One region of the Geodermatophilus sp. SYSU D01176 genome, then DNA from elsewhere that is predicted to be linked to it. Evidence: predicted binding sites of a transcription regulator. Region 1 holds the regulator's gene; each other region holds the start of a gene.
What was found. The regulator LexA, encoded in region 1, represses DNA repair genes until DNA is damaged. The targets are predictions, from matches to a motif close to TCGAACANNTGTTCGA.
Positions count from the first base shown of each region.

Region 2: the regulator LexA is predicted to act here: its motif matches at 3,488-3,503, upstream of ACI78Z_RS11355 (aldose 1-epimerase family protein).
Region 3: the regulator LexA is predicted to act here: its motif matches at 4,073-4,088, upstream of ACI78Z_RS11715 (replicative DNA helicase).

Region 1 covers NZ_JBJGYN010000005.1:47,804-54,513, forward strand. Annotated here, with positions in the region: gene hflX (GTPase HflX) at 1-1,337, shown strand, start outside; gene ACI78Z_RS04915 (phosphatase PAP2 family protein) at 1,396-2,142, shown strand; gene ACI78Z_RS04920 (hypothetical protein) at 2,186-3,178, shown strand; gene lexA (transcriptional repressor LexA) at 3,257-4,060, opposite strand; gene ACI78Z_RS04930 (LysM peptidoglycan-binding domain-containing protein) at 4,356-4,976, shown strand; gene ACI78Z_RS04935 (hypothetical protein) at 5,102-5,770, shown strand; gene nrdR (transcriptional regulator NrdR) at 6,162-6,710, shown strand.
Region 2 covers NZ_JBJGYN010000017.1:19,211-25,920, reverse strand. Annotated here, with positions in the region: gene ACI78Z_RS11375 (nitrilase-related carbon-nitrogen hydrolase) at 1-83, opposite strand, end outside; gene ACI78Z_RS11370 (pyridoxal phosphate-dependent aminotransferase) at 123-1,310, opposite strand; gene ACI78Z_RS11365 (RNA-binding S4 domain-containing protein) at 1,459-1,674, opposite strand; gene ACI78Z_RS11360 (MOSC domain-containing protein) at 1,677-2,453, opposite strand; gene ACI78Z_RS11355 (aldose 1-epimerase family protein) at 2,455-3,372, opposite strand; gene ACI78Z_RS11350 (DUF1707 SHOCT-like domain-containing protein) at 3,779-4,225, shown strand; gene ACI78Z_RS11345 (nuclear transport factor 2 family protein) at 4,296-4,682, shown strand; gene ACI78Z_RS11340 (MBL fold metallo-hydrolase) at 5,351-6,127, opposite strand; gene ACI78Z_RS11335 (ABATE domain-containing protein) at 6,216-6,710, shown strand, end outside.
Region 3 covers NZ_JBJGYN010000018.1:3,691-10,400, forward strand. Annotated here, with positions in the region: gene ACI78Z_RS11705 (fatty acid desaturase family protein) at 1-94, shown strand, start outside; gene ACI78Z_RS11710 (hypothetical protein) at 295-1,197, opposite strand; gene ACI78Z_RS11715 (replicative DNA helicase) at 1,328-3,976, opposite strand; gene rplI (50S ribosomal protein L9) at 4,546-5,001, opposite strand; gene rpsR (30S ribosomal protein S18) at 5,004-5,240, opposite strand; gene ACI78Z_RS11730 (single-stranded DNA-binding protein) at 5,327-5,806, opposite strand; gene rpsF (30S ribosomal protein S6) at 5,809-6,096, opposite strand; gene ACI78Z_RS11740 (deoxyribonuclease IV) at 6,304-6,710, shown strand, end outside.

The DNA of each region.
Region 1 (6,710 bases):
CGCTGCGCCGCGTCGCCGGCCTGTCGACCGAGCTCGCCGACGTCACCGAGGTCGAGTACCGGCAGCTGCGCCTGGAGCGCGTGGTGCTGGTCGGGGTCTGGACCGAGGGGACGCAGGCCGACGCCGACCGCTCGCTCGCCGAGCTGGCCGCGCTGGCCGAGACCGCGGGCTCGCAGGTCCTGGAGGCGGTGAGCCAGCGGCGCGACAAGCCCGACGCCGGCACCTACGTGGGGTCGGGCAAGGCCGCGGAGATCCGGGACATCGTCGCGGCCGCCGGCGCCGACACGGTGATCTGCGACGGCGAGCTGACCCCCGGCCAGCTCAACGCGCTGGAGAAGATCCTCAAGGTCAAGGTGGTCGACCGGACCGCGCTGATCCTCGACATCTTCGCCCAGCACGCCTCCAGCCGGGAGGGCAAGGCGCAGGTCGAGCTGGCGCAGATGCAGTACATGCTGCCGCGGCTGCGCGGCTGGGGTGAGTCGCTGTCCCGGCAGGCCGGTGGCCGGGTCGCCGGCGGTGGCGGCATCGGCACCCGCGGTCCCGGTGAGACCAAGATCGAGACCGACCGGCGGCGGATCCGGGCGCGGGTGAGCAAGCTGCGTCGCGAGATCGCCGGCATGGCGACCGCCCGGGCCACCCAGCGGTCGGCCCGCGGGCGCAACGCCGTCCCCAGCGTGGCGATCGCCGGGTACACCAACGCCGGCAAGTCCAGCCTGCTCAACCGGCTCACCGGTGCCGGCGTGCTGGTCGAGAACGCGCTGTTCGCGACCCTGGACCCGACGGTGCGCCGGGCGCAGTCCCCGGACGGCCGCGAGTACACGCTCACCGACACCGTCGGCTTCGTGCGGCACCTGCCGCACCAGCTGGTCGACGCCTTCCGCTCCACGCTGGAGGAGGTGGCCGCCGCCGACCTGCTGCTGCACGTCGTCGACGGCTCCGACCCCGACCCGCTGGGCCAGATCGACGCCGTGCACATCGTCCTCCGGGACATCGACGCGTCGGCGGTGCCCGAGCTCGTCGTCGTCAACAAGGTCGACGCCATGAGCGAGGAGGACATCCTCACCCTGCGCCGGGCGCTGCCGGGCGCGGTGTGGGTGTCGGCCCGCACGGGAGCAGGGATCGAGCAGCTCCGCGACATCGTCGCGGCCCGGCTGCCGCACCCCGACGTCGAGGTCGACGTTCTGGTCCCCTACGACCGGGGCGACCTGGTGGCCCGGGTGCACCGGGACGGCGAGGTGCTCCGGGAGACCCACGAGGCCGGCGGGACCCGGCTCAGCGCACGGGTGGACGGCGGACTGGCGGCCGCGCTCGAGGAGTTCGCGGCGCCGGTTGCCTGACACGCTGACCCCATCGAGCGAGGTCACGGGCAGGTCACGGCCCGGTACCGTGGCCGACGTGACCAGCGGCGCGGTGCGGCGGCGTCCCGGGGCGTCCCCCCCGGACGCCGCCGGCCCCGCACCCGCCGCCCCGGCGGTCTCCGTCGGCCGCCCCCCGCGGTGGCTGCTGGTGCTCGCGGTGGCCGTGACCCTCGCCGTGACCGTCGACCTGCTCACCCGCGGTGTGCTGGAGCGGATGGACCTGCGGGTCTCCGAGGTGGTGAGCGCCTGGGACCTGAAGGACTCGGCCGCCTACTGGCCGGTCTGGGCGGTGACCCAGCTCGGCGGGCGCGGGTTCATCCTCATCGTGCTCGCCGGCCTGGTCGGCTACCTCGGATGGCGTTCCCGCACGGTGCTCCCGCTGGTGCGGGTGCTGCTCGCGCTGGTGCTGCTGACCGCCGTCGTCTACTCCTTCAAGTACGGCACCGGCCGCACCGCGCCCGCCTACCCCGGGTCGTTCTTCCACCGCGACGGCGCCTCCTACCCCTCCGGGCACGTGGCCAACGCCGTGCTTATGTGGGGGGTGGCCCGCTGGCAGGCCGTGCAGTACCGGCTCGCGCCGTGGGTGCAGCGGACCACGTGGGTGCTCAGCGTGGCCGGCCCGGTGGCGACCGGCGTCGCCATGGTCTCGCTGGACTTCCACTGGGTCACCGACGCCGTGGTGGGTGCGGCGGTCGGCATCCTGCTGCTGGGCGTGGTTCACCTGCTGGACGCGGTCCTGGTGTCACGCTGGGCCGGTGCCCGAGCAGGCCGGTCCTCCGCGTAGCGGTGCCGGGGGGCGACGTCTGGCGGCGGGCACCGGCCTCGCGGTGACGCTCGTCCTCGGCGCCGCCCTGCCGGCGTACGCGCAGGCGGCCGACCCGACCGGGCCCGTGGTGCGCTGCCAGCTCACCGACCCCCGGCTGCCCGAGGTCTCCGGTCTGGTCGAGGTGGGCGACCGGATGCTGGCGCACAACGACGGTGGCGACTCGCTCGACGTCTACGTGCTCGACCGGACCTGCGCGGTGGTCACGGTGCACTCCGCGCCGGTGGACCCCTACGACCCGGAGGACATGGCCCTGGCCGTCGACGGGACGGTCTGGCTCGCCGACACCGGCGACAACACCGGCACCCGGACGACGGTGGCCCTGCTCGCCCTGCACGCCGACGGGAGCAGCTCGGTCTACCGGCTGGCGTACCCGGACGGTCCGCGGGACGTCGAGGCCCTGCTGCTCGCCCCCGACGGGACGCCGTACCTGGTCACCAAGGAGGTGCTGGGCGCCAGCGCGGTGTACCGGCCGGTGTCGGCGCTGGTGGAGGACGGCACCGTCGGGCTCACCGAGGTGGGTGGGGTCGACCTCGTGCTGACCGGGACGCCGGGCGGGCCGGTCGGCCGCGCCGGACAGCTGATGGTCACCGGCGGTGCGGTCTCACCCGACGAGCGGTACGTCGCGCTGCGCACCTACACCGACGCCTACGTCTGGCCGCTGAGCGGGTCCGACGTCGCGGGAGCGCTGGCCGGCGAACCCCGCCGGGTCGCCCTGCCGGAGGCCGCCCAGGGCGAGGCGGTGAGCTTCACCGGGGACTCCACCGCGCTCGTCGTCGCGGGGGAGGGGCTGCCCAGCGACGTCACCGTGGTCCCGCTGCCGGCCGCGGCGGCCCCGTCGAGCCCGTCCGCCGAGGCGCGAGCCGCGGAGGGATCGCTGTCCGGCCTGCTCGGCGGTGACGACGGACCGCCCCCGGTCGCGGCCGCCCTGGCCGCTGCCGTGGTGGCCGGCGTGCTGGTCTGGCTCGGCAGCCTGCTGTTCCGCCGGCGCGACTGACGCCGCGCCGGCGACCGGCCCTCCGGCTTCCTCCTGGCGTTCCCGAGCACGCGCAGGGCTCGGGGAGGAGGTCCCTCCTCAGACCCGGCGGAGCACCGTGACGACGCGGCCCAGGACGGTGGCGTCGTCACCCGGGATGGGCTCGTACGCGGGGTTGTGCGGCAGCAGCCAGACGTGGCCGTCGCGCCGCTTGTAGGTCTTCACCGTCGCCTCGCCGTCGATCATCGCGGCGACGATCTCGCCGTTCTCGGCGGTCGGCTGCTGGCGCACGACGACCCAGTCGCCGTCGCAGATGGCTGCCTCGACCATCGAGTCGCCGGTGACCCTGAGCATGAACAGCGTGCCCTCGCCGACCAGCTCGCGGGGGAGCGGGAACACGTCCTCCACCGCCTGCTCGGCCAGCACCGGGCCACCCGCGGCGATCCGGCCGACGAGCGGGACGTAGGTCGGGGTGGGGGTCTCCTCGCCGCCGGCCGGTGCGCTCGCCGTGGGCGCCGCGGTGCCGGGAACGTCGCCGGGCAGGCGCACGTCGAGCGCGCGCGGGCGGTTCGGGTCGCGGCGCAGCCAGCCCTTCTTCTGCAGCACGCTGAGCTGGTGGGCCACCGAGGAGGCCGAGGACAGCCCGACGGCCTCCCCGATCTCGCGCACCGAGGGCGGGTAGCCGCGGCGGTCGATCGAGTCCCGGATCACCTCGAGCACCCGCCGCTGGCGCTGGGTGAGCCCGTCCCCGGTCTCGCCCCGGTCGGGGAAGGTGCGCACCGTCGCCGCCTCGGCCGGCTCCGGTGCGGCCGCCGGCGTGCCGGTCCGGCTCCCGGACGCCCGCCGCGACGAGGTGCCGCCGCCCCGGGTGCCGCTGCCCGACGTCCCGCTCGTGCCCGCCACGTCTCCTCCTCGCCGGCTGTGCCGCCACAGCCCTCGTGTCCACACCCGCCCGGGCGCCGGGCCGGGCCTCCTGGACGGAGCCCCCTGCCGGCCCCCGGCTCCGCCGGCGCCTCCGGGGCGACGGTGGACGGGTGCTGATCGGACGGTAGCGCCTCGGGGCCGGGAGTTCAAACGTGTGTTCGAACCGCCTCGGTGAGGTGTCGGGTCGACCTCGTCGGTGGGATGCGGTAGACATCGCACGGACGTTCGATCGAACGCGTGTTCGATCCGATCGGGACGACGAGGAGGACGGGTCATGGGGAGCGTGCGGCAGGCCGTGCTGGAGTTCGACGCGGCGGTGCAGGTGCCGTGGCGGCCGTTGCTCGCCTCGGGCGACGTGGGGCGCGCCGCCCGGCCCGCCCGCGCGGCGCGGCCGCCGGCGCGCACCGCCCTGCCGGGCTCCGGTCCACGGGTCGCCGGGCACCTGCGTCCGGTGGCGGACCGTCCGGCGACCCCGGAGCGCCGGGCCACGGGTCCCGCCGCCGAGGTGACCCGCACGCGCCGCGACCCGGCGCGTCCCGGCGGTCGGCCGGTGCCGACCGGCCCGGCGGCGGGAGCCGTCCGCGGTGGGTGCACCGCCGCGCCGGCCTCCGTGCGGCTGACCCGCCGGGGGCGTCGGCTCGTCACCGCGCTGGCCCTGGGCGGCGCGGTCGCCCTGGGTTCGCTCATCCCGCCGCTCCTCGACGGCGGCGACGGGGGGCTGCGCCTGGCCGGCGGCAGCAGCGTCGTGGTGGAGCCGGGCGACACGGTGTGGTCGATCGCGGGCGAGGTGGCCGGCGACGAGCGGGACGTGCGGGTGGTGGTCGACGCCATCGAGGAGCTCAACGACCTCGAGGGCTCCGTCGTCGTGCCCGGCCAGGTCCTCCACCTGCCCTGACGGGCTGCGCGGTCCGGACGGGTGGCCGGGGTCGAGGAGCGACAAGGCGAGGCCTCCATGTTCGTCAACCCGTCGTGCCGAGTCGCTGACGCTCGGTGGTCGGAGGCCGATCTACCGTCGGAGCCGTGTCAGCGATCTCAGGCAGCCGGGCCGCCGTCTTCACCCAGCAGTCGCAGAGCGTCGAGGTCTTCCTCGACGGCGCCTGGTGGCCGGGGTCGCTCCTGGGGTGGCGTCACGACGGCGGCGGCTCCTGCGAGGTGTGGGTGCGGGTGAGCGTCGACGGGCGGGACCGGGAGACCTGGACCGACCTCGCCGAGGTCCGCCTGCCGGAGCCCCACCCCGCACCGGCGCCGGCATCCGACGTCGGGGCGGGCCCCTTCGCCGCGCTCGGCGAGGAGTTGCTCCCCGGGGCCACGGCCGTCCCGGCGGTGTCCCTGAGCGAGGCCGCCGCCCGCGAGCAGCGGGTGGCCGGCGTCCTCCCGGCGTCGGCTCCGGCCGCGGTGCGGCGCCGCCGCCGGCACGGCGGGGACGGGACCGCGGAGATGCCCGCCGCCCACGGCGGCACGGCGGGCCGGCACCGGGCCTCGGCCGTGGCGGGTCGCCACCGCGCGGCCGACGCGCTGCCGCAGCCGGAGGAGGCGCCGCGCCCGGCTGCCCGGGCCGAGGTGTCCGCCGACGCGACGGTGCTCATGCCGCGCGCCACCGAGGCCGACTGCCTGACCCGGCCACTGCGTCTCGGTGACCGCGTGCCCCGCCCGCGGCTGGCGCGCCCCGACGAGGCCGTCCGCGGCTGACGCGCCCCCCTTCCGCCCCTCCGGCGGCGCCCCGCACTACACCCCGCCACCCCACCGCGCGACCGGTGACCGTCCGCCGGCGGCGTGTCGCCGGGGCGGGTGTGACAGCTGTGCGCCGGTGGTCACGAAGTCGTCTCGACGGACGGCGCGCCTCGCGTTCCGGCTTGCAGATCTAGTGGAGCCGGACCTAGGGTTCCCCTACATCTAGTAGTTGCACCGCTGTAAGTCCGTCCACAGGCCGATCCTCAGGTCCTCCCCACGACGTCCACCGGATGTCCCCAGGAGGGTCCACAGTCGGCCTCCCGGCTCCGTCGCGCCGGCCGCTCCGGTGACCCCCGCGACGACCGGGCGGACGCGTGGCGGAACACCACCCGAGGGGAGGGGACCGGTCGTGCGCTGTCCCTTCTGCCACAACGCCGACAGCCGGGTCATCGACTCGCGTGAGGCCGACGAGGGGGCGACCACCCGCCGCCGCCGGTCGTGTCCCGCGTGCGGCCGGCGCTTCACCACGGTGGAGGAGGCCGTCCTCGCCGTCGTCAAGCGCAGCGGCGTGAGCGAGCCGTTCAACCGCAGCAAGGTCGTGGCCGGCGTCCGCCGGGCCTGCCAGGGCCGGCCGGTCGACGAGGACCAGCTGCAGAAGCTCGCCCAGCAGGTCGAGGACGCGATCCGCGCCACGGGCGCGGCGGAGGTCCCCAGCCACGAGGTGGGGCTGGCCATCCTGCGGCCGCTGCGGGAGCTGGACGAGGTCGCCTACCTGCGCTTCGCCAGCGTCTACCGCGCCTTCACCTCGCTCGAGGACTTCGAGAAGGAGATCACCGAGCTGCGGGCCCGGCACGTCGCTGCCGGCACCCCGCCGCTGCCTGGCATGCAGGACCCGCCGGTGCGCCGGCGGGGTGGGGGGCGCGGCCAGGCCGCCCCCGACGGCAGCCCCGGTCGATGA
Region 2 (6,710 bases), on a different contig from region 1:
CGGGCGACCAGCGGCGCCAGCCGGGCGAAGTTCGCCGCCCGGTCCTCCCAGACGATGTCGTGCTGCACCACCGCGAACCTCATCGACCCCTCCTCCCCCGCGATCCCCGCGGGGATCGCCGCTCAGGCCATCCTGCCCAGTCGCTCGACCGCCTCGCCCAGCACCGCGTCACCCTTGCAGAACGCGAAGCGCACCAGGTGACGGCCCAGGTGTGCGTGCTGCGCGGAGTAGAAGACCACGGTCGGGACGGCGACCACACCGGCACGCTCGGGCAGCGACCGGCAGAAGGCCAGACCGTCCCCGTCGGGCTGCACCGGCCGGACGTCGACCGTCGCGAAGTACGTCGCCTCCGGGCACACCACGGGCAGCCCCGCGGCGGTCAGGCCCTCCACCAGGAGGTCGCGGCGGTCCTCCAGGTCGCGGGCGATGCCGGTGAAGTACGCGTCGGGCAGCCGCAGCCCGGCCGCGACCGCCGGCTGGAACGGCCCCCCGTTCACGTAGGTGAGGAACTGCTTGGCCGTGCGGACGGCGGACACCAGCGGGGCCGGCCCGCAGATCCAGCCGATCTTCCAGCCGGTGACGTTGAAGGTCTTGCCGGCGCTGCTCACCACGAGGGTGCGCTCGCGCATGCCGGGCACGGTGGCCAGCGAGGCGTGCCGGCTGCCCGAGAAGACCAGGTGCTCGTACACCTCGTCGGCCAGGACCAGCAGCTCGTGCTCCATCGCCAGCGCGGCCAGGATGCCGAGCTCCGCGCGGGTGAACACCTTCCCGGTGGGGTTGTGCGGGGTGTTGAGCAGCAGCAGCCGCGCCCGCGGCGTGACCACGGCCCGCAGCTCGGCGGCGTCGAAGGTCCACGGGCCGGCGCCGGACGCCGGGGGCCGCAGCGGCACGGGCCGGGCGACCCCGCCGGCCATCGCGATCCCGGCGGCGTAGCTGTCGTACATCGGCTCGAAGAGGACGACCTCGTCGCCGGGCTCGAGCAACGCCAGCAACGCGGCGGTCAGCGCCTCGGTGGCGCCGGCGGTCACCAGCACCTCGCTGTCGGCGTCGTAGGCGTGGCCGCCGAAGCGCTGCACGTGCTCGGCGACCGTGTGCCGCAGCTCCGGGATGCCCGGGCCCGGCGGGTACTGGTCGTGCGCGGTGCCGATGGCCGCGCGGGCGACGTCGAGCACCTCGGGCGGGCCCGGGTAGTCGGGGAAGCCCTGACCGAGGTTGATCGAGCCCGTGGCGACGGCGAGCGCGCTCATCTCGGCGAAGACCGTCGTCCCGAAGCCCTGCAGGCGGGCCGACAGGTACGGCGCGCGGGTCATGGGGTCAGCCTGTCAGTTCCACGTGGAACCGCGCCCCTCGGCGGTTTCCGCGGAAACCGCCGGAGTGAACCGCCAGGGACACTGGTCCGCCTCCGCGCCTCGGCCCGCCCCGCGCTCCCCTCGGCGACTTCCGCGGAGATCGCCGGAGTCAGCCGACGCGCACGTCCTCCATGCCCTCGATCTGCACCACGTCCCCGCGCCGGACCTGCCGGCCGCGCCGCTCCTCGGGCTCGCCGTTCACCCGGACCGCGCCGGTGAGCAGCACGTCCTTGACCTGCGCACCGGTCGGGACGGCGTCCACCAGCTTGAGCAGCTGACCGAGCCGGATGGACTCCTCGCCGGGCCGCAGATGCACGGTGCGCACGCTCACCACCCGCCCAGCTCGTCGCCGACCGCGACGGAGCTCGGGCGGGTGACCAGCGCGCCGACCGCCAGGCACCCGCCCCGCTCGCGGTGGATGGTCTTGAGGACGCCGGTGTCCCGGCCGATCCCGCCGGGCTGCGGCCGGGTGACCATGACGCAGCGGTCCACCTGCTTGACGACGTCCAGCCCGGCGCCGCCCAGCCACACGCGCTGCCCGACCAGCGCGTCCTCCCCCGCCCCGTCGAGGACGACGTTGGCGCGGAACCGGCGCCGGTCCCAGGCGCCCAGCGTGCCGGTGGAGACCAGCGAGACGCGGGTGCGGGAGCTGTCGTGGAAGGCGCCGCGGGCACCGGGGAAGGCGTCCCGAGAAGGACCCCTCTGCCCCCCATCGCTCGCAAGCTCGCGCTGGGCTCCTGCAGAGGGGCCAGCGTCGTCGCCGGCCTCCCCGACCTCGGTGGGGTTCTCGTACAGCCGCTCGCCGGGCGCGTCCGCCGCGGCCCGCAGCGCCACCGCCCGGCCCAGCCAGTCCGACAGCACGGCGTCGTCGGCCGTGAGGCGCCCGTCCGGCAGCACCACCTCGGCGCGGCCGTCGGGGCGCAGCCGGCCGGTGAGGAACAGCAGGTCCGGCACCCGCCGGGCGGTGAGCCCGTAGCCGGTCACGACGTCGAACAGCGCCCACTGCCGGTCGCCGGCCAGACCCTCGTGACCGACGTCGACGCCGGTCAGCCGCTCCCCCTGCAGCGACTTGACCGGGTAGCGCCACAGCTCGGCGACCTGCACGTCAGCCGTTCCAGCCCAGCGTCCAGGTGCCGGCCCACTCCGCACCCGGCTCGAGGACGACGAGGTCGACGTGGTCGGCCAGCGCGTTGGGCGGACAGGTCATCGGCTCCACCGCGACACTGCGCCGGCGCTGCCCGGGCTGCAGCGTGTCGCCGGTGAAGACCTGCAGCCACGGCCACGACGGGTCGACGGCGAGCTCCAGGGTGCCCAGCGCCGCGCTGCGCAGCCGGACCCGCGCCCAGCCGTCGGCGTCGCGGTCGAGGTCGGTGACCGGGGTGTCGAAGGCGCGGTCCCCGATCCGGCCGGCCGTCCCGTCGAGGGGACGCCGCTCCCCCGTCGGGAGCCCGCCGTCGTCCACCACCAGCTCGGTGCGCGCGGGCAGCTCGAGCTCGGCGTCGGCGATGCCGCCGTCCTCCTGCGCCCCGACGGCCAGGTAGGGGTGGAAGCCGGCACCGAAGGGAGCGGGCTCGGAGCCGGCGTTGCGGACCCGCATCGTCACGGTGAGACGCTCCGGTCCGAGCACGTGGTCGATCGCCGCGGCGAGCCGGAACGGGTAGCCGGACCGGGCCTCGACGACGGTGCCGACGGTGACCGCGTCGCCGGACTGCTCGAGCACCGCCCACGGCTGCCAGCCGACCAGCCCGTGCATGGCGGTGGGCTTGTCCGGGCCGGCCAGCTCCAGCTGCAGGTCCCGGCCGTCCCAGCTCCAGCGGCCGTCGCGGATCCGGTTGGGCCAGGGCAGCAGCACGCGGCCGCGGCTGGCGCCCGGCACCGTGCCTGCGGCGTAGCCGTCGAGGAGCTCGCGGTCGCCGGCGGTCAGCGTGCGCATCGCACCGCCACGCAGGTCGACCACCAGCCGCGCGTCGCCGGAGGCGATCTCGACCTCGGTGGGCTCGGTCGCGGGCCAGGTAGCGCTCATGGGCCCACCCCACCACACGACGGCCCTCCACCAACGGCGAGATCGGCGGTCTCGCACGGCTGGAGCCCCGCGACCGGCCGAGATCGCCGATCTCGCCCGATGAGGTCAGGACGGGTCGAGCACCCGCTCGTAGAAGGGGGAGTCGCCGTCGTCCGCCCCGGCACAGGCGCCGAACCCGGCGATCGGCCGGTAGCCGCGCCCTCGTACAGCGCGACGGCCTCCGGCTGCCGCGGACCGGTCTGCAGCCGCAGCGTCGTCCAGCCCCGGTCCCGCGCGGCGGCCTCCGGCCCGGCGAGCACGCCCCGACCGTACTGACGCGTTCCACGTGGAACCGGTGACGTCCGTCAGTACCGCCGGGCCGCGCCCCCGACCCAGACTGGAGCCCCGACCCGAGGAGGCCACCCCGATGCCCGAGCCGCACCTGCGCGCCGCCGACGCCGACCGCGCGGCCGTCGCCACCCTGCTCGGTGAGCAGATGAGCGCCGGGCGGCTCACCGTCGCCGAGTACGACGAGCGACTGGCCCGCGCCTACGCCGCCCGCACCTACGGCGAGCTCGAGGCGCTCACCGCCGACCTCCCACGCCCGGCCGCGCAGCCCGCGCCGGTCCGCCATGGTGCCGTCCACCGCGTGCCCGCGTGCGGCTGGAGCGGAGGGCCGTCGCGCCAGGCGGCCTGGCGGAACTGGGCCGTGACCGCTGTCATCGTCCTCACCGTCTGGGCCGCTACGGTCATCGGCTCGGGCGAGTTCCGCTACTTCTGGCCGATCTGGGTCATCGGCCCGTGGGGGGCGGTGCTGCTCGCCCAGACGCTCGGCCGCCGCGGCCCCGACGAGGTCCGGCGCCGGCTCACCTGACGTGCGGGTGGCGAATCGCTGGAGTGGGTACAGCGATGCCGACCACCCACACCGGAGGACCGGGGGACCGATGCACACGATGACCGAGCGCTTCACCGACGCCCTGCACCGGATCGACAGCGACCGCGACGTCCAGCCGATGCTGGACCTCACGGGGGACGACGCCGAGCTGGTCAAGCTCGACGAGCACCACCAGGCCAGCGGCAAGGACGGCGCGAGGACCTTCTGGGAGGACTACCGCAACGTCTTCGGCGACCTGGAGACCACGTTCACGCACAGCATCGTCGGCGAGGAGAGCGCCGCCCTCGAGTGGACCTCGACCGGCACTCTGCGCAGCGGCAAGCCCTTCCGGTACCGCGGGGTGACCGTCATCGAGGGCGACGAGGACCGGCTCACCGGCGTCCGCACCTACTACGACTCCGCGGCCTTCGTGCAGGAGCGCGGCGGCACAGCCTGAGCGGGACCCCGGATGCAGCGAGCCGGCCCCCGTCGGGGACCGGCTCGCTGTGGTGTGGGCGAGGGGGGAGTTGACGGAGCGTCACTGGGCGATTCCCCATCCGGGACGGTGTCCGCGTTCGACGCGGACCCGAGCGAGGTGTCGGTGTCGTTGGGCGGTTGTGCCGTCGACGGTCCGCATTCGGGCCCGGTCGTCCTGGGGTTCATGGTCGCGACCGTACGACCGCATCCCGACAACGATCCGGCCGTTCCCGCACGGGACCGGCAGCGCTGCGCTTGGGCGAACTGCGCCTGGCGCCGCCGCCGCGGGCAGTCGCAGGACAGGCCTCAGCGTCCTGTGACCGTAGGGGCGCGCATCTCGTCGGCGAGCCGAAGCACCAGTCGGTCGCATCCAGATTCGAAACCCCGAGGCTGAGACGGTCTGCGGTGCACCTCGACGGCGGCGTGCGCGGGAAGCTGAGGGCCGGCGAGGAGCGCACGGCCGGAACCCGGCGGCTCTGTGGCGTCGGGCCGGACGCCGGCCGGCTTGGGACCGCCGGAAGTGTCAGACCCGGCGATGACACTGGCTGCTGTACGTCGGCGCGGCGAAGAGTGAACGACAGCAGGGCGCGACCCGCTCAATCCGCGATCGGCCGCGCGGCGGGTCGGCTGCCCGGCTCTGAGGTAGACCTAGGCGGGCTGCAGTCGGTCGGCCAGCCCTGCCGCGGTGAAGGCGGCGGCGACGTCGTCGCGGCTCTCGGTGAAGTGGCCCCAGCTGTCGCAGTGGGCGGCCACGACCCGGCGGGCGCCGAGGATCTGCGCGGCCTCGACAGCCTGGGTGCCGTCGATGGTCACCAGCGCGCCGTCGAAGAACGGAGTGCGGGCGGCGCCGGCGAAGAGGACCGCGGTGTCGACCGGGCCCACGCGGTCGGCGATCTCCCGGACGAGGTCCAACGAGGCGTTGTCGCCGCTGACGTAGACGGTGGGCAGGTCCGCGGCGGTCAGGACGAAGCCGATCACCTCGCCGGTGACCGGCTCGCAACCCTCGGGGCCGTGCTGGGCGGGAGCGGCCGTCACCGTCACGGTCCCTCCGTCGGGACGGGGCAGCTCGACGGTGTCCCACGGGGCGAGGCCGCGGGCGGTGCCACCGAGGCGCTCGGCACCGCTGGGCGTCGTGAGCGTGAGCGGCACGTCGGCCAGTAGCTCCCGGCCGGCGTTGTCGAGGTTGTCCGGGTGCTGGTCATGGGACAGCAGCACCGCGTCGACGGCGCCGATGTCGGCCGGGCCGACCGGGCAGGGAGCGGTCTTGGTCAGCACCAGGCCCGGGCCCAGCGGGTACTCGCCGGGAGCGTCGAAGGTCGGGTCCGTGAGGAACCGCAGGCCCCCGTACTCGGTGAGGGTGGTCGGGCCGCTGAGGACCCGGACGGGGATGGGGATGGGGCCGGCGGTGGAACGGACGTCGGTCAAGGTGACACCTCACGGGTATGGGTCGGATATTCCGTGAGGTGACGGTAGACGTTTCTCACGGGAGATCGCAAGGCGTACCATGAGAACCATGTTGGAGGCCGTGACCGCCGAGTCCGCGCATCGCGCCCTGCCGCCGGCGCCGGGTGCCGAGCAGCACCTTGCCCTGGATTTCGCCAACAGCGCCGTGGCGTTGCCGGGAGGTCAGTTCCTCGAGCTGCTGGGCACGCCTGCGGCCGCGACGGAGTGGCTGGCCGATCGCGATCTCGCGCCGTCGGATGCCGGTCTGCGGGACCAGTGCGCGGCGCAACTGCGGGCCTTGCGAGAGCAGGTCCGGGCGCTGCTGGCGTCGCGGATCGACGGCCTCCCGGCTCCCGCGGCCGCCGTGCGGGCGGTCAACGAGGCGCTGACCAGCGTGCCCACGGCGGCCCTGTTGCAGTGGGACGAGGCGCACGGGCTGCACCGGACGCCGCCGCACCGCACCACGCAGATCGTCGACCACGCGCTGGCCGTGCTGGCCGCGGACGCCGCCGACCTGCTCACCGGGCGCGACGCCGAGCGCCTGGCCGCGTGCGCGTCCCCGCCG
Region 3 (6,710 bases), on a different contig from region 1:
GATGACCACCGGCAGCCCCAAGGTCCGCCGTACGCTGCAGCGGAAGCTGACCGCGGGCGTCCGGCTGAGCCGGGCAGCGGCCGCCGCCGCCTGAGCGAGGCTGCCGCAGCACCCCGTTGAACGCCAGGGGCCCAGAACCACGTCGGTTCTGGGCCCCTGGCGTTCACTGCTCCACGGCCCGGGCCGCGCCCGGTCCCCTTGGCCCGGACGGCACGTGCTGCGGCTGGGGAACGCCCTGGGGGAGCCGCGGATCCGGACGCCGAGCCTGGCGCTGCCGTCCCGGGTCCCTCGAGGTCACAGGACGGCGTTGTCGCGCAGGAGGGACAGGACCTCGACCGTGCGGTGACCGCGCCACTCGAGGGCCGCGGCCGGGGAGTAGCTGTCGAAGTCGACCGCCCAGCCGCCGTCGGGCTGCTGCTGCGCGGCGACCCGCTCCAGCTCCCGCTCCACCACCCCGGGGTCGAACAGGCCGCGCGCGGGCCCATCCGGTCGCGGGGTGAAGTCCAGCGGGCGCATGTACTCGTCCGCTGCCCCGCCGGCGACGTGCACCAGCCCGTCGGCCGGGACGTGGACCCGGAGCTGCTCCACCAGCTCCCCCACCTCGTCGGGGCGGGTGCCCGCGGCGACGTCGAGGAACCGCGCCGCGAAGGCGAGCTCGAGGGCGTGTGGCTGCTCGCCGAGAGCGCGCACCGCCGCCAGGCAGTACGTGGTGGCCCGGTCGAGCCAGGGGTGCCCGGCGACGGCGGGGTCGTGCCGGGCGACCCGGTGTGCGCTCTCCGCGACGATGGCGGTGATCTGCAGCGAGGACGACCCCGGGTCGGCGGAGGCCCAGAACGGCGCGCAGCCGGCCGGGTCGGGCACCGGGAGGGCGAACGGCAGGCCGCCGTCGGGCAGCGTGACCGCCTCCAGCCAGTCGCACAGCTCGCGCGCCCGGGCGGTGGTGACCACCGGGGCCGCGTCGGCGAACGCCTCGAGGGCGTGCAGCGCCCCGCCCGGCTGGCTCGTGCGGGACCGCAGGTCGGGCTCCAGGCCCCAGCCGTAGCCGCCGTCGGGGTTGCGGTACCCCTCGACGGCGGCGAGGACGGCATCGGCGGCGTCCCTGCCGCCGTCCCCGAACAGCAGGTCGAAGCGGCGGCGGTCCAGCAGCCGGGCGTGCGTGGCCATGAAGCTGGCGGCGGCGGGCAGGTCGACGGTCATGCCCCTACCCTGGCCCGGACCACCGACATCGGCGCCGTGCTCCACGTGGAACGTCGCCCGCCGTCGACGTGGCGGACGCAGAGAGGCCCGGGGCGTCCAGCGCTCCGGGCCTCTCGGGGGGCCTGCTCCGTCAGTTCGCCATGTCCACGAAGCGGCTGTAGTGGCCCTGGAAGGCGACAGTGACGTTCGCGGTGGGGCCGTTACGGTGCTTCACCAGCATGATGTCGGCCTCACCCGCGCGCGGTGATTCCTTTTCGTACATGTCCTCGCGGTGGATCATCATGACCATGTCGGCGTCCTGCTCGATACTGTTATGAGTTGCGATTCCATTGGCCACGAAGTTGTGCCCACCAAGAACTGTGGCGTCGTAGACCTCCTCCTCGGCCCCCTGCTGGATGGAGACGATCTCGTCCCACAGGACGTCGTTGACCGCCTGAATCTCGAGCTCGGCGTCGTCGAGGACAGCCGCGATCCGGCCGAGCCGCTCACGACTGGGGGCGTGCTTCCACATCGCGCTGCCGTTGAAGGCCGAGCCCATGGCGGCGGCGAACGCCCGGTGGCTCATGCCCTTCTCCTCCAGCACCGCTCGCACGCGTTCCCACACCTGCACGGGCACCGTGTCGCCGTTGGGGTTACCCGACAGCTCCCGGACGATCTCCAACAGCCGCTCCGCCGCTGAGCCTCGGGCGCCGTGGACACCGATCTCGCCGAGGAACCGGCGCTGGTCGTCGCAGCCGCTGATGTCGAGCGTCCACCCGTCCCGGTAGCCGGACTTCTGCACCCGACGGATGCGGCAGGAGATGCCGAAGCGCAGCAGCAACCGCGAGAGGTCGTCGACGAGCTGGCGGCTGGTCGACGCGTAGTAGACCCGGCCGCCACGGCCGTTCTTGTTCACCGTGACGGAACCGTCGGTGGCCCACAGGTGGCGCAGGAAGAGCGCGATCTGCTTCTTGGGTAGCGAGAACACCGCCTGGGGCACGAACTTCTCGTGGCTGCGCAACCCGCAGAGGCCGAGCTCGTCGAGCCAGGCGGCGACCGGGTTCCGGCGACCGTGGGTCAACGGGAAAGGGGCACGCAGCCGCAGCGTGGTGCAGCGGGCGGCGGCGTAGTCATCCCGCACGGCCACGACGCCGAAGTGCAGCGCTGCGGTGGTGACCGCGCGCAGGTTCTCCTCGTCGATGGAGGCGTAGCGCAGCGGCTGGCGCTTCACGAAGCTGCCGTCACCGATCAGGTGGGCCAGCAGGACCACCTTCTCGTCCTCCCAGACCGTCATCCGGTCCGGCGCCGGCACGTGCCGCGGCACGGCGATGCGATCGCCAGGAGCCAGCTCCCCGAGCGGACGGAAGCCGTCGTAGGTCAGGAACGGGTGGTTGGCCGTCGCCCGGATCGTCTTGCCCGACGAGGTCGTCAGCTGCAGCACCGGCTTGCGGCCGGTGGAGAAGACGTGGGTGAGGTGCCGGCGGACGTAGCGCAGGTTGTCGTCCAGGGCCCACACGGGGACGTCGGTCGCCCCGCTCTCGAAGAGCTCGCCCATCGTCGTCTCGGCTCCGGTGTCGGCCCGCAGGACGCGGGTCTCGGCTGGCAGGCACCCCGACTCGCGGAGATCGGACAGCATCGGCTTCTTGTCCTGACGCTGCTCGGATCCACGGTTCAGCTGCGACATCGCGATGACGGGCACCTCGAGCTCCTTCGCCAGCAGCTTGAGGGCGCGGGAGAACTCCGAGACCTCCTGCTGGCGGCTCTCGACGCGCTTGCCGGACGTCATGAGCTGGAGGTAGTCGATGACCACGAGCTTGAGGTCGTTGCGCTGCTTGAGCCGCCGCGCCTTCGCCCGGATCTCCATCATCGTCATGTTGGGGGAGTCGTCGATGTAGAGCGGCGCGTCGGCGATCTCGCCCATCCGGCGGGCGAGCTTCGACCAGTCCTCGTCCGACAGGGTGCCGGCGCGCATGTGGTGCAGCGGCACCTTGGCCTCGGCCGAGAGCAATCGCATGGTGATCTCGTGCTTGCTCATTTCCAGCGAGAAGATGCACGTCGCCAAATGGTGTTTCACAGTGGCAGATCGCGCAATGTCAAGTCCCAGGGTACTTTTGCCCACTCCAGGCCTGGCCGCAATGACCACCATTTGTCCGGCTTGGAGACCGTTCGTCAGTTCGTCGAGGTCGCGGATGCCGGTGGGGACGCCGCGGGCCGTGCCGCCGCGGGACGCGATGGCGTCCAGCTCGTCCATCGTCGGCTGCAGGACGTCCTCGAGGCGCGAGTAGTCCTCGCTCATGCGCTTCTCGGTGACGTCGTAGATCTCCTGCTGGGCGCGGTCGACGATGTCGTCGACGTCGCCCTTCCCGCCGGCCGCGCCGTAGCCGAGCTGCACGACACGGGTGCCGGCCTCGACCAGCCGCCGGAGCACCGCCTGCTCGGCCACGATCGCGGCGTAGTAGCCGGCGTTGGCCGCCGTCGGCGTCGACTGGATCAGGGTGTGCAGGTAGACCGCGCCGCCCATCTTCGACAGCTGGTCGGTGCGGTTGAGCTCGGCCGCGACGGTGATGGCGTCGGCCGGCTCGCCCCGCCCGTACAGGTCGAGGATGCAGTCGAAGATCACCTGGTGCGCCGGCCGGTAGAAGTCCGGGCCCGCCAGCACCTCGACGACGTCGGCGATCGCGTCCTTGCTCAGCAGCATGCCGCCGAGCACCGACTGCTCCGCCGCGACGTCCTGCGGCGGCTGCCGGTCGTACTGCGGCGCCGTCGGGGTCGGTCGGCTGAAGTCGTCGGCCACCGCCACGGAGGTCCTCCATCCACTCACGGCGCACCCGCGCACAGGCCCCGGCGGGATCGCCGGGGCCTGGTGGGGGAAGCACCAGTACGCTGCACACCTGTCTCGAACGTGTGTTCGAGGTCTTCCTACCCCGGGGCACCGACAGTTCGGGCGGTCGCGGGGTCGAGGAGGACGTTAGGAAGTGCGGACGGACCAGTCCAACACCGGTGTGGGCGCGCTTCTGCACAACTTGTGGACAAGTCGGTGGACAGGGACGTGTCGACATGTGGAGACAGCGGGGGACGCCGTGGCGGCGTCCCCCGTATCCCGCCGCTGACCAGGGAGGAGACGACCCACCGGGTGTGGACGGGAGAAATTCCGGAGAAATCCGGGTGTCGCCCCCCGGCGTGTCGGAGGGGCGGGCGCAGGCGTCCCAGCGGTCACACGTCCACAGGTCGACACACCCGCACCGATCCGCCGCGAGGGCCGGGCCGAGCCAGGCGACCTGACGGCCCCAGGAACGCCGTGAGGGGCGCCGGACCGGAGTCCGGCGCCCCTCACGGGCGACTGTCCCCTCCAGGAGCGGGGGGAGCCTGTCAGCCGGGGACGACCTCGATGGTCAGCTGCGAGGTGACCTCCGGGTGCACGCGCACGGTCACCGTGTGCTGGCCGGTGGTCTTGATGCTGCTGGGCAGCTCCACCCGGCGCCGGTCGAGCGCGGGGCCGCCGGCGGCGGTCACGGCGTTGACGACGTCGGCGGTGGTGATGCGGCCGAACAGGCGGCCACCCTCACCGGCGCGCGCCGGCACCCGGACGGTCAGGCCGGACAGGCGCCCGGCCACGGCCTGCGCCTCCTCGAGCGACCGGACCTCGCGGGCGGCACGCGCCCGGCGCAGCGACTGGACCTGCTTCTCGGCACCGCGGGTGGCCTGGATGGCCAGGCCGCGGGGCAGGAGGTAGTTGCGGGCGTACCCGCCCTTGACCTCCACCGTGTCACCGGAGGACCCGAGACCGGTGACCTCCTGCGTCAGGATCAGCTTCTGGGTGCTCATGGTCAGCGCGCCGTCGAGGTGTAGGGCAGCAGGGCCATCTCACGGCTGTTCTTGACGGCCGTGGCGACGTCCCGCTGGTGCTGGCTGCAGTTGCCGCTCACGCGGCGGGCACGGATCTTGCCGCGGTCGGAGATGAACTTCCGCAGCAGCGTCGTGTCCTTGTAGTCGACGTAGGTCGCCTTGTCCTTGCAGAACTGGCAGACCTTCTTCTTGGGCTTGCGAACGGGGGGCTTGGCCACCGGGGTTCTCCAGAGAGTGAGGGGATGGAACGGCCCCCTCCCAGTCCCGCCCCGGAGGGCGAGAGGTGGGAGGACGGGGGCCTTTCTCAGAAGGGGGGCTCGTCGGACGGCGGGGCCGGGGTCGACCACGGGTCGCTGGACCCGCCGCCACCACCGAAGCCGCCACCGCCACCGCCGCCGAAACCGCCACCGCCCTCGCCACGGGAGGCCTTGGTGACCTTCGCGGTGGCGTAGCGGAGCGACGGGCCGATCTCGTCGACCTCGAGCTCGACGACGGTGCGCTTCTCGCCTTCCTTGGTCTCGAACGACCGCTGCTTGAGCCGGCCGGAGACGATCACCCGCGACCCGCGGGTCAGGGACTCGGCGACGTTCTCCGCCGCCTGCCGCCAGACGTTGCAGCGCAGGAAGAGCGCCTCGCCGTCCTTCCACTCCTGCGACTGGCGGTCGAAGGTCCGCGGCGTGGAGGCCACGGTGAAGTTGGCCACCGCGGCACCGGAGGGCGTGAAGCGCAGCTCCGGGTCCGACGTGAGGTTGCCGATGACGGTGATGACGGTCTCGCCGGCCATCGTCAGTGGACCTCGGGCCGCATCAGCTTCGTGCGCAGGACCGACTCGTTGAGGTTCAGCTGCCGGTCGAGCTCGGCCACCGCGGCGGGCGTGGCCTGGATGTCAACGACGGCGTAGATGCCCTCGACCTGCTTCTTGATCTCGTAGGCGAGCCGGCGGCGGCCCCAGATCTCGGTCTTCACGGTGCCACCGGAGTTGGTGACGACGGTGAGGAACCGGTCGAGGGAGGGAGCGATCGTGCGCTCCTCCAGGTCGGGGTCGAGGATGACCATCAGTTCGTAGTGACGCACGGAGAACCCCACCTCCTCTGGTCTGAGCGGCTGCAGGAGGTCTGCAGCAGGAGGGTCGTACACGCGTCGCGCGCCCCGCCCGGTGACGGCCACCGGTGGAACGCGCTCGGACCAGCCTACCAGCGCCGACAGCGAGCGCCGCCGCCGTCCACAGGTGCCGGCCGAGCAGGGCGGAACTCCGTCGGATGCCCGCCGTAGGGTCGCGGGGTGCCTGCTCACCCGATCGGCGTACACGTCGGACCCGGCCTGACCGAGGACAACGAGCTCGACGCCGGCGGCCCCCTGGCCCGCGCCGCGGAGATGGACGCCGACGGCGTCCAGGTCTTCCTGGCCGACCCGCAGGGCTGGACCGCGCCCAAGCCGCGCCCGGACGCCGCCGACCTGCTGGCCAGCGACGTGAAGGTCGTCGTCCACGCGCCCTACGTGCTCAACGTGGCGACGACGAACAACCGCATCCGCATCCCCAGCCGCAAGCTGCTGGCCGCGCACGCGAAGGCGGCCGCCGCGGTCGGGGCGGTGGGCATGGTGGTGCACGGCGGGCACGTGCTGGCCAAGGACGACCCGGCCGCCGGCGTCGCCAACTGGCGGAAGACCTTCGCCCGGCAGGCCGAGGA